One region of the Arvimicrobium flavum genome, then DNA from elsewhere that is predicted to be linked to it. Evidence: riboswitches for the same ligand, from Rfam matches in the RefSeq annotation. Region 1 holds a riboswitch; the other holds the start of a gene.

Evidence for each region. A riboswitch is a leader RNA that binds a small molecule or an ion and turns the genes downstream of it on or off. The one in region 1 is predicted to bind S-adenosylmethionine.
Region 2: linked by a shared signal. The riboswitch ahead of PD284_RS21325 (O-succinylhomoserine sulfhydrylase) and the one ahead of metA (homoserine O-acetyltransferase MetA) in region 1 are both predicted to bind S-adenosylmethionine.

Annotation. Positions count from the first base shown of each region.
Region 1 covers NZ_JAQGPN010000001.1:4,054,820-4,060,483, reverse strand. Annotated here, with positions in the region: gene PD284_RS19685 (tetratricopeptide repeat protein) at 1-63, shown strand, start outside; gene metA (homoserine O-acetyltransferase MetA) at 139-1,059, opposite strand; SAM-I-IV-variant riboswitch at 1,106-1,212, opposite strand; gene PD284_RS19675 (glycine--tRNA ligase subunit alpha) at 1,398-2,351, shown strand; gene glyS (glycine--tRNA ligase subunit beta) at 2,354-4,570, shown strand; gene PD284_RS19665 (hypothetical protein) at 4,627-5,019, opposite strand; gene PD284_RS19660 (L-threonylcarbamoyladenylate synthase) at 5,175-5,664, shown strand, end outside.
Region 2 covers NZ_JAQGPN010000001.1:4,411,782-4,417,445, forward strand. Annotated here, with positions in the region: gene PD284_RS21320 (2'-deoxycytidine 5'-triphosphate deaminase) at 90-1,214, opposite strand; SAM riboswitch at 1,256-1,332, shown strand; gene PD284_RS21325 (O-succinylhomoserine sulfhydrylase) at 1,377-2,564, shown strand; gene apaG (Co2+/Mg2+ efflux protein ApaG) at 2,670-3,062, shown strand; gene PD284_RS21335 (Hsp33 family molecular chaperone) at 3,063-4,046, opposite strand; gene argF (ornithine carbamoyltransferase) at 4,159-5,070, opposite strand; gene PD284_RS21345 (aspartate aminotransferase family protein) at 5,075-5,664, opposite strand, start outside.

The DNA.
Region 1 (5,664 bases):
CTGCAAGGCGATCCCGGCCGGCTGGTGCCAGGCCAGGAGCTGGTGTTGCCGGCGCCGAACTGAGGCGGGGAGCGTCTGGAGGGGCGATCTCGCGCCACCCTTGTGGCCATGCCGGGCGCGTTGCCGGCCAGCGACGACTTACTTCCTCCCGACGTCCGCGAGATCGAACGGCGTCGTCTGGTAGAGCTGGTTGATCCAGTTGCCGAACAGGAGATGCGCGTGGCTGCGCCAGCGGTTCTCGGGCTGGCGCGTCGGGTCGTCATGCGGAAAGTAATTGCGCGGCAGCGCGATGGGGGCGTCGGCGTTGCGATCGCGAAAGTACTCCTCGGCCAGAGAGCCGGAATCATACTCGATGTGATTGAACATGTGCAGCGACCGGTGCGCCGGGTCGTCGAGAAGGCACAGCCCCGCCTCGTCGGATTCCATCAGCACCTTGATGCCGCTGGCCGGCGGTATGTCGTCCCGATGCACTTCGGTCCAGCGCGACACCGGAATCGAAAAGTCGTCCGAGAACCCGCGCAGGTAGGGAGATGCGGGCTCTAGGTTGCGGTGCCGGTAGACGCCGAAGGCCTTCTGCGGAAGATCGTACTTGGGCATGCCGTGGAAGTGATGCACGGCAGCCTGGGCGCCCCAGCAGATGTTGAAGGATGCGTGCACGTGCGTCTGCGTCCAGTCGAAGATGCGGCGTAGCTCGTCCCAGTATGTCACCTGCTCGAACGGCAGCGTCTCCACCGGCGCGCCAGTGGCGATGAAACCGTCGAATTTCTCGGACTGGACGTCCTCCCAGTCGCGGTAGAAGGAAATCATGTGGTCGCTCGGCGTGTTGCGGGCGACATGGTTGGTGATCTTCACCAGCGTCAGCTCCACTTGCAGCGGAGTGGCGCCGAGCAGGCGCGCGAATTGCGTCTCGGTCTTGATCTTGTTCGGCATCAGGTTGAGCAGCGCGATCTTCAGCGGCCTGATGTCCTGGCGCACGGCCTCTGCCTCGCGCATCACCATCACGCCCTCGGCCTCCAGCGTGGTGCGGGCGGGAAGATCGTTCGGTATCTTGATCGGCATCTTGCGTGTCTGTCCTTTACATTCACCGGGAGGACAGACGCTGTGGCTTGATCCGCTTGGTTGCCGGTCCGGCCACATCCTCCCCTGCGGGAGCGCCACCTTGCCCGGAAGGCAGGTTGGCGTCGGGCGTCGGCCCAACTCTGGATGTTGGGGCATATCTAGACGGCAGCATGCAAAGTTACAATGGGGTACGAACGCCCAGCCTCTGGTTGAAAATTGGTCGCGCGGTGCGCCGTCCGGGCGAATGGCGAAGCCGGCGATGCTTGACCCCAAAAAGCCATCGCACTACGAGGGGCCTCAATTCCTGCCCCCTGTTACCCTTGAGGCTCAGTCCACCCGTGTCGCAGCCGAACTATTCCGATCCCAGCCGCTCGTTTCAGGGCCTGATCCTGACCCTGCACAACTACTGGGCCGAGCGAGGTTGCGTCGTGCTGCAGCCCTACGACATGGAGGTCGGCGCCGGCACGTTCCATCCGGCCACGACGCTTCGCGCGCTTGGACCCAAGCCGTGGAACGCCGCCTATGTGCAGCCGTCGCGTCGCCCCAAGGACGGCCGCTACGGCGAAAATCCGAACCGTCTCCAGCATTACTACCAGTACCAGGTGATCCTGAAGCCCAACCCGCCGAACCTGCAGGAGCTCTATCTGGGCTCGCTGGAGGCGATCGGCATCGACCCGCTGGTGCATGACATCCGCTTTGTCGAGGACGACTGGGAGAGCCCGACGCTGGGCGCCTGGGGCCTCGGCTGGGAGTGCTGGTGCGACGGCATGGAGGTGTCGCAGTTCACCTATTTCCAGCAGGTCTGCGGCATCGAATGCGCGCCGGTTGCGGGCGAACTCACCTACGGGCTGGAGCGGCTGGCCATGTATGTGCAGGGCGTCGACAACGTGTACGACCTCAACTTCAACGGCCGCGAGGGCGACGAGAAGGTCACCTATGGCGAGGTCTTCCTGCAGGCCGAGCAGGAGTATTCCCGCCACAACTTCGAGTTCGCCAACACCGCGATGCTGCTGAAGCACTTCGAGGACGCAGAAGCCGAGTGCAAGGCGCTGCTGGCAGCCGGCGCGCCGCGCGAAGGCGAGAACCAGGCGCTGCATCGCATGGTGCTGCCGGCCTACGACCAGGCGATCAAGGCGAGCCACGTCTTCAACCTGCTCGACGCCCGTGGCGTCATCTCCGTCACCGAGCGCCAGAGCTACATCCTGCGCGTGCGCAATCTCGCGAAAGCCTGCGGCGAAGCCTTCCTGCTGACCGACGCCGGCGGCGCCAACCTTTCTCGACAGGCCGCGTGATCATGCCCGATCTTCTGCTTGAACTCCGTTCCGAGGAAATCCCCGCACGCATGCAGCGCAAGGCGGCGGGCGATCTGCGCAAGATGGTCACGGACGGTCTCGTCGAGGCCGGTCTCACCTATGAAGGCTGCCAGGAATACTGGACCCCGCGCCGCCTGACGCTGGACGTTCGTGGGCTGACCGCGCGCTCGAAGGACGTGCGAGAGGAGAAAAGGGGACCCAGCACCAAGGCGCCGGAACAGGCGATCCAGGGCTTTTTGCGCTCCGCCGGTTTGAGCGACATCAGCCAGGCGCATGTCCACACCGACCCGAAGAAGGGCGACTTCTACGTCGCCCATATCGTCAAGCAGGGCCGCGGCGCTGAAGAGATCATTGCGGAACTGGTGCCTGCGGTCATCCGCAACTTCCCTTGGCCGAAATCCATGCGCTGGGGCGGCTCGTCGGGGCCGAAGGGCTTGCGTTATGGCAAGCTGGAGGGGCGGGGCGGTGAAACCCTGCGCTGGGTGCGCCCGCTGCAGTCGATCCTCTGCACCTTCGGTCCGGAGACCGAGGAGCCGGCCGTCGTCGACTTCGAGGTCGACGGCATTCGCTCCGGCAACGTGACCTACGGCCACCGCTTCCATGCGCCGGATGCGATCATCGTCAAGCGCTTTGACGACTACGTTGCGAAGCTGGAGGCGGCCAAGGTCGTTCTCGACGCCGAGCGCCGCAAGCAGATCATTGCGCATGACGCAAAGAACCTCGCCTTCGCCAATGGACTTGAACTGGTCGAGGACGAGGGCCTGTTGGAGGAAGTCTCGGGCCTGGTCGAGTGGCCCGTCGTTCTGATGGGCGAGTTCGAGAAGGACTATCTGGAGATTCCCGCCGAGGTGATCCGGCTGACCATCCGCGCCAACCAGAAATGCTTTGTGGTGAGAAGCGCGGAGGGCGGGGAGGGCGCGCTTGCCAACCACTTCATGCTCACCTCGAACATCGTCGCCAAGGATGGCGGCAAGGAGATCGTGCACGGCAACGGCAAGGTCGTGCGCGCGCGCCTCTCGGATGCGCTCTACTTCTGGAAGACCGACCAGGGCGACCTGCCGGACCTCGCGCTGCTGAAAGAATCCGCCGAGAAGTTCGGGCTCGACCTGAAGAAGCCGCTCGACCAGCGTATGGCCCGCCTCGATCATCTGAACGTCACCTTCCACGCCAAGCTCGGCACGCAAGGGCAGCGCGTCGAGCGCATCGCGCGGCTGGCGGAAGAGATCGCACCCGTTGTCGGCGCTGATCCGGCCCTTGCCCGCCGCGCGGCACTGCTCGCCAAGGCCGATCTGACGACCGAGGTCGTCGGCGAGTTCCCCGAACTTCAGGGCGCGATGGGCCGCAAATATGCGCTGCTCCAGGGCGAGAACCCCTCCGTCGCCGCTGCGATCGAGGAGCACTACAAGCCGCAGGGCCCGTCCGACCGTGTGCCGACCGACCCCGTGTCGATCGCCGTGGCGCTCGCCGACAAGCTTGACACGCTGGTCGGCTTCTGGGCCATCGACGAGAAGCCGACGGGCTCCAAGGATCCGTTCGCGCTGAGACGGGCTGCGCTGGGCGTGATCAGGATGCTGGTGGAGAATGGGGTTCGGCTGCCGCTTGCGCAGAGCTTCGTCGGACATGCCACGTTGTCTCGAATGATCCAGACGATGAACATATCCGCGCCTGCTGGGTGGACCGCCGACCTCCTTTCCTTCTTCCACGACCGCCTGAAAGTCTATCTCCGCGACCAGGGCGCACGCCACGACCTGATCGACGCTGTCATCACGCCCGACGCCGACGACCTTCTGTTGGTCGTCCGCCGCGTCGAGGCGCTTGGAAAACTGCTCGACGCCGAGGACGGCAAGAACCTGCTCGCGGGAACCAAGCGCGCCGCGAATATCCTTGCCGCCGAGGAGAAGAAGGGCACCCGCATCGCCGATGCGGTTTCGCCGAACCTGCTCACCGATCCGGCCGAAGTCGCCCTGTTCGAGGCGGTGAATCAGGCTGAGAAGAAGGCCGCGCAAGCGATTCAGAACGAAGACTTTTCGGCCGCCATGGTGGCGCTGGCGGCACTGCGCGAGCCGGTCGACACCTTCTTCGACAAGGTGCTGGTGAACGCCGACGATCTGGACGTGCGTGCCAACCGTCTGGCGCTGCTCGCCCGCATCCGGGCGGCGACCGGTCAGGTCGCGGATTTCTCGAAGATCGCGGGATAGGCACCCTCGACGGCGGCCCATGCGGGCCGCTCGCCTACGAGGGTGGAAATAGGCGCCTACTCGAGAACCAACTCGTCGGCCGGCGGCTCCTCTTGCCGGCCGGCGGAGATGCCAGCCTTCGTCGGCGAACCGGCCTTGTTCGCCTGCGGGTCGGGGCGCATGAAAGCCTCGCCCTCGATGCCCGCCCGGATGACCATCGGCATGGCAGGGATACCCCTCAGCAACGTCTCGCTCGGCGTATGGTCGGTGCCGATTGCCGCCGTTTCGATGGCGTCCGGCGTCGTTCCCACCTGAAGGATGGACACGGCCGCCAGCGGCGCATCCGCGCTCTTCAGGACCAGGATCGACGGTGTCTCGCTGGGAGCGTCGGTGCCGATCGCCAGGAACGACGACGCCGCGGCGCTGCCTGTTGCAGCAGCAAGCAGGAATGCCGTGAGAACCATGCGCATGGCAGTTTTGCCCCAAGTCAGCCCTTGTCAGCATTTCCTGTAGCAATGCCGCGTTGCAATCCGCTTGCGACGATCCTTTGCATTTTAACAAAACGCCGGGACTTGCGGCCGAGCCGCTGCGGCGATACGCAGCCCCAACCAGACGAGGTATCGAGTTGGCAGAGATCGTAACGACCGAAACGGGGCTCGACCGCGCGCTCGCGGTGCTCAAGTCGGGCGAAGTGGTCGCGATTCCGACGGAGACGGTCTATGGCCTTGCCGGCGACGCGACCAATGGCGACGCCGTCCTGCGCATCTTCGAAGCCAAGGGACGGCCGCGCTTCAACCCGCTGATCGCGCATGTCGGCTCGATCGAGATGGCGACCGGCATCGCCTTGTTCGACCCGCTGTCGCTAAAGCTTACAGAGAAATTCTGGCCGGGTCCGTTGACCCTCGTGCTGCCGGCAAGGCAGCCCTCGACGATCCATCCGCTGGTCACCGCCGGCCTGGACACGATCGCGATCCGGATGCCGCAGGGTTTCGGGCGCAAGCTCATCGACGCATTTGGCCGGCCGCTGGCGGCGCCTAGCGCGAATTCGTCCGGTCGCATCAGCGCCACCTCCGCCGACGCGGTGGCGGCCGACCTCGGGGCGAGGATCCCGTTGA
Region 2 (5,664 bases), 360 kb from region 1:
CCGCTTTCGGCAGTCACGCCAGCGTCCATGGCCTCTGGGCCAATGGTTGCCCTCGGCTCACCGTGATGGCGTGCTCCCAACTCCGGGTCTCAGGACCGAAAATGCTTCGACAGTTTGAGGTTCTGCGCCTGGTAGTTCGAGCCCAGGTCGACCCCGTAGAGCGCCTTCGGCCGCGCCAGCATGTGCTCGTAGACGAGACGGCCGACGATCTGGCCATGTTCTAGGATGAACGGCACCTCATGGCTGCGCACCTCGAGGACGGCGCGGCTGCCGGTGCCGCCGGCCGCCGAATGGCCGAAGCCAGGATCGAAGAAGCCTGCATAGTGGACGCGGAACTCGCCGACCAGCGGATCGAAGGGAGTCATCTCCGCCGCGTAGAGGGGCGGCACGTGCACCGCCTCGCGCGAGACGAGGATGTAGAACTCGTCCGGATCGAGGATCAGCTCGCCGCTGCCGCGACCGTAGAGCGGCTCCCAGAAATCGAGCACGTCATGTGCGGCCCGCTTGTCGACGTCGATGACCGCCGTGTGGTGCTTGCCGCGGTAGCCGATGAGGTCGTCGCTGCCGCCGCGCAAGTCGATCGACAGTGCGATGCCGCCGCCGGTTATGTTGGGCTGATCGACGGCGACGAGCGTCTCGCGTTGATGAAGATCGGCGAGTTGGGCTTCCGACAGCATCGCTTGGCCGGTGCGGAACCTGATCTGCGACAGGCGGGAGCCGGCGCGCGCGACGATCGGAAACGTCCGCGGGCTGACCTCGATGTAGAGCGGCCCGTGATAGCCCGCGGCGATCTTGTCGAACTCCTGGCCGCGATCGGTCATGACGCGGGTGAATATATCGAGCCGGCCGGTCGAACTCTTCGGGTTGGCCGAAGCCGAGATGTCCGACGGCAGCGCCAGCGTCTCCAGCAGCGGCACGATGTAGACGCAACCGGTCTCCAGGACTGCGCCCTGGGTCAGGTCGATCTCGTGCAGCTTCAGCCGGTCCAACTTGTCGGCGACCAGGCTGCCGGGTCCCGGAAGGAAGCTGGCCCGAACCCGGTAGGCCTTTTCGCCCAGGCGAAGGTCGAGGCTGGCCGGCTGGATCTGATCGCCATCAAGAGGCCGCGCCGAGGCCAGCGCACCGGAGGCGAACAGCGCCTGGATAGCCTCGTCTGGAAGAATGCCTGTCTGCCGCAAGCCGTTTGCTCCATTGTTTGGCGCGGGACCTTTCATGATCAAAGACGTTGACGCAAGCATGAGCCAGCGTTAAGGGAAAGTTATCCCGTGGTGATTTGCCGGTCGGCTTGCAGCCACGTTAAACAAGTCGCTAAAGGGCCGAGATGAAACCGGTTCGCGACTTTTGCGGCCGGTTTTTTTGTTTTTTGGGTTTAGGCGATGAGCAAGATCGAGAAGAGCTGGCGGCCACAGACCGCCTTGGTCCACGGCGGCACGCTGCGGTCGGAATTCGGTGAAACGTCGGAGGCGATCTACCTGACGCAGGGCTTCGTCTACGACACGGCGGAAGCTGCGGAGGCGCGCTTCAAGGGCGAGACCCAAGGCTTCGTCTACTCGCGCTACGCCAACCCCACCGTCGACATGTTCGAACGCCGCATGTGCGCTCTGGAGGGAGCCGAGGAGGCGCGCGCCGCAGGTTCGGGCATGGCCGCGGTCGCCATGGCGCTGCTCTGCAGCCTCAAGGCCGGCGACCATGTGATCGCAGCGCGTGCCATGTTCGGCTCCTGTCGCTGGATCATCGAGACGCTGATGCCGCGTTACGGGATCGAGTCGACACTGGTCGACGGAACCGACATCGCCAACTGGGAAAAGGCGGTGCGTCCGAACACCAAGCTCTTCTTCCTCGAAAGCCCCACCAACCCGACCCTGGAGGTCATCGACATCGCGGCCGTCGCGAAGATCGCGCGTGCGATCGACGCCCGGCTGGTCGTCGACAACGTTTTCGCGACACCGCTGCAGCAGAAGCCGCTGGAACTTGGCGCCCACGTCGTCGTGTACTCGGCAACCAAGCATATCGATGGCCAGGGCCGCTGCCTCGGCGGCGTCGTTCTCTCCGACAAGAAATGGATCGACGAGAACCTGCACGACTATTTCCGGCATACGGGCCCCAGCCTTTCGCCGTTCAATGCATGGACGTTGCTGAAGGGCCTCGAGACGCTGCCGGTGCGCGTCAAGCAGCAGACCGAAAGCGCTGCCCGCCTCGCCGACTTCCTCGCCGAACACAAATCGATCGCGCGGCTCATCTATCCGGGCCGGCCCGACCATCCGCAGGCAGATCTGATCAAGCGGCAGATGCGAGGCGGCTCGACGCTGATATGTCTGGACGTCGAGGGCGGCAAAGCCGAGGCGTTCCGCTTCGTCAACGGGCTGAAGATCGTCAAGATCTCCAACAATCTCGGCGACGCCAAGAGCCTGATCACGCATCCGGCCACGACCACGCACAAGAACCTGACGGACGAGGCGCGGGCGGAGCTCGGCATCGGCGCAGGAACACTTCGGCTTTCGGTCGGCCTGGAAGACGTGGACGACCTGCTCGAGGATCTGGATGCGGCGCTGCGGGCAGCCTGAGGCGCATCGCGCTCCCGGACCGCCACGACGCGCCCGGGAGCGCGCCAAAGACAGCTAACCGTCGCTTCCCGAACCTGCTAGTCTTCCGCGCCAGAGGAAGCCAGCATGTACCGTGCCGTCACGCGCCAGATCGAAGTCAGTGTCGAGCCATTCTATCTCGTCGATCGGTCGGCTCCCGAAGAGAGACGCTACTTCTGGGCCTACCGCGTGACGATCGACAACCAGTCGGCTGAATTCGTCCAGCTGCTTTCGCGATACTGGCACATCACCGACGGGACGGGACGCATCGAGGAGGTGCGCGGGCCCGGCGTGGTCGGAGAGCAACCGGAACTCAATCCCGGAGACAGCTATCAGTACACGTCGGGCTGCCCGCTTTCCACGCCCTCGGGAATCATGGTTGGCCACTACACCATGCGCAATGCCAGCGGCGAGATGTTCAACATCGACATCCCCGCCTTCTCGCTGGATCTGCCGGACCGGTCGCGGACGGTGAACTGACTACTCGACCGCCGTGAATTCGGTTGGATCGAATTCGTAGCACTTCGAACAGAACTCGCAGTCGACGCGAATCCGGCCCTCTTCGACGCTCTCGCTGATCTCCTCGGCGGAGAAGCCGTCGAGGATGCCGCGGATCTTGTCTCGCGAGCAACTGCATTCGTCAGCGATGCGGACAGCCGGGAAGACGCGCACGCCATGATCGTGGAAGAGACGGAAGAGCAGGCGCTCGGCGCCGACCGTCGGATCGATCATCTCGGTTGGCTCGATCGTGTCGACGAGGAGTTGCACCTCCCTCCAGGAATCGTCCGTCGGATCGGCCGCATGCCCCCCGTCCCCATCCCCGCCGGGAAGATCAGGAAGCCGGAGGCGCTCAGGGGCTGCCGGCAGGAATTGCGCCAGCAGGCCGCCGGCCCGCCAGTGCTCGCCGCGGTCGCCGGGAAGCCGCTGCCGGGCCACAGCCAGGCGGACCGTGGTCGGAATCTGTTCCGACTGCCGGAAATAACTTCGCGCGGCCTCTTCGAAGGAGGTGCCGTCCAGCTGGACGATGCCCTGGTACCGCTGCATGTGCGCGCCCTGGTCGATGGTGAGCGCGAGCACGCCTCGGCCAAACAGATCCTGGGAAGCGGTTTTGCCGGCGGCGACCGCAGCGGCAACCTTTTCGGCGTCGAAACGCGCATAGGCGCGCATCGCATTGGGCGTCGCAAAGTCGGCGACCAACATGTCGACCGGACCGTCCGTCCGCGTCTGCAGGATGAACTTGCCTTCGAATTTCAGCGACGTGCCGAGCAACGCCGTCAACACGATAGCCTCGGCGAGCAGCCGGGCCACGGGCTCGGGATAGTCGTGCCGGCCGAGGATCTCGTCCAGAAGCGGGCCGACCTGAACGGTGCGACCGCGCATGTCGAGCGCCGAGACTTCGAAGGGCACGACATGGTCGTCGCCCGCGAAGCCGAACTCGCCCAGTTTTAGTTGCGTATCAGCCAATTCGCCGGCTCCCAAACACGTCGTGCGGGCCGACAGGACATGCGTCGGGCCCGCACGATGTTCATAAGTTCCTAATGTGATGCCGACCAGATAGGCATCACATTGGGCGCAATCAAGCGCCGAGACACCAGGCGAGAACGGCCTTCTGGGCGTGGAGACGGTTCTCCGCCTCGTCAAAGACCACCGAATGCGGCCCGTCGATCACCTCGTCCGTCACTTCCTCTCCGCGGTGGGCGGGAAGGCAGTGCATGAACAGGGCGTCCGGCTTGGCGTGCGCCATCAGCGCCGCGTTGACCTGGTAGGGCAGAAAAACGTTGTGGCCGCGCGCCCTGTGCTCCTGGCCCATGGACACCCAGCAATCGGTAATGACGCAGTCGGCGCCCTCGACGGCTTCCTCCGCGCTCTTGGTGAACTTGATCGAGCCGCCATTGTCGCGCGCCCAGCGTACGTACTTCTCGCCGGGCTCGCTCCCTTTCGGCACGGCGACGTTCAGATTGAAGCTGAACCGCGCCGAGGCCTCGAGCAGAGAATGGAGCACGTTGTTCCCATCGCCCGTCCAGGCGATCGTCTTGCCCTTCACCGAGCCGCGATGCTCCTCGAAGGTCATGATGTCGGCCATGATCTGGCAAGGATGCGTGTCGTCGGTGAGACCGTTGACGACCGGTATGGTGGCGTTTTTCGTCAGCTCGATGAGCCGCTTGTGCGAGGTCGTGCGGATCATGATGGCATCGACGTAGCGCGACAGGACCTTGGCCGTATCCGCGATCGACTCGCTGCGGCCGAGTTGCATCTCGGCCCCGGTGAGCATGATCGTCTCGCCACCGAGCTGGCGCATGGCGACGTCGAACGACACGCGGGTGCGCGTCGAGGGCTTGTCGAAGATCATCGCCAGCACCCTGCCGTCGAAGGGCCTCGACCGATTGCCCGCCTTCAGCTCGGCCTTGCGGGCCGAAGCGTCATCCAGGATTGCGCGCAACTCCGCCGCCGAAACGGCGGACAGATCCGTGAAGTGGCGAATGCTCATGGGTTCATTCCGCCGCGGCCACGGACGCACGCGAGACGCTCTGGGCGCCGGCGCGGATGCGCTCAAGGCCTTCGCGGATATCGGCGTCGGACACGGTGAGCGCCGGCAGCAGCCTGATCACGTTGTCGCCGGCCGGCACCGCAAGCAGCTTCTGGTCGCCCAGCGCCACGTTCACCTTGCTGTTCGGGTGTAGGCATTTCAGGCCAAGCATCAGGCCAGCGCCGCGCACTTCCTCGATCACGTCGGGAAACTCGTCGGCAATAGCGGCCAGGCCCTGCTTCATCAGCAGCGACTTGCGCTGGACGTCCTCCAGGAAGCCGTCCTCGAGCACCACGTCGAGCACGGCATTGCCGACCGCCATGGCGAGGGGATTGCCGCCGAACGTCGTGCCATGCACGCCGGGCGTCATCGCCGACGCCGCCTCGTCGGTCGCAAGACAGGCGCCCATCGGAAAGCCGCCGCCGATGCCCTTCGCAATCGCCATGATGTCCGGGGCGACGCCCGACCACTCATAGGCGAACAGCTTGCCGGTCCGGCCGATGCCGCATTGCACCTCGTCATAGATGAGCAGGAGGCCGTGCTGGTCGCATAGCT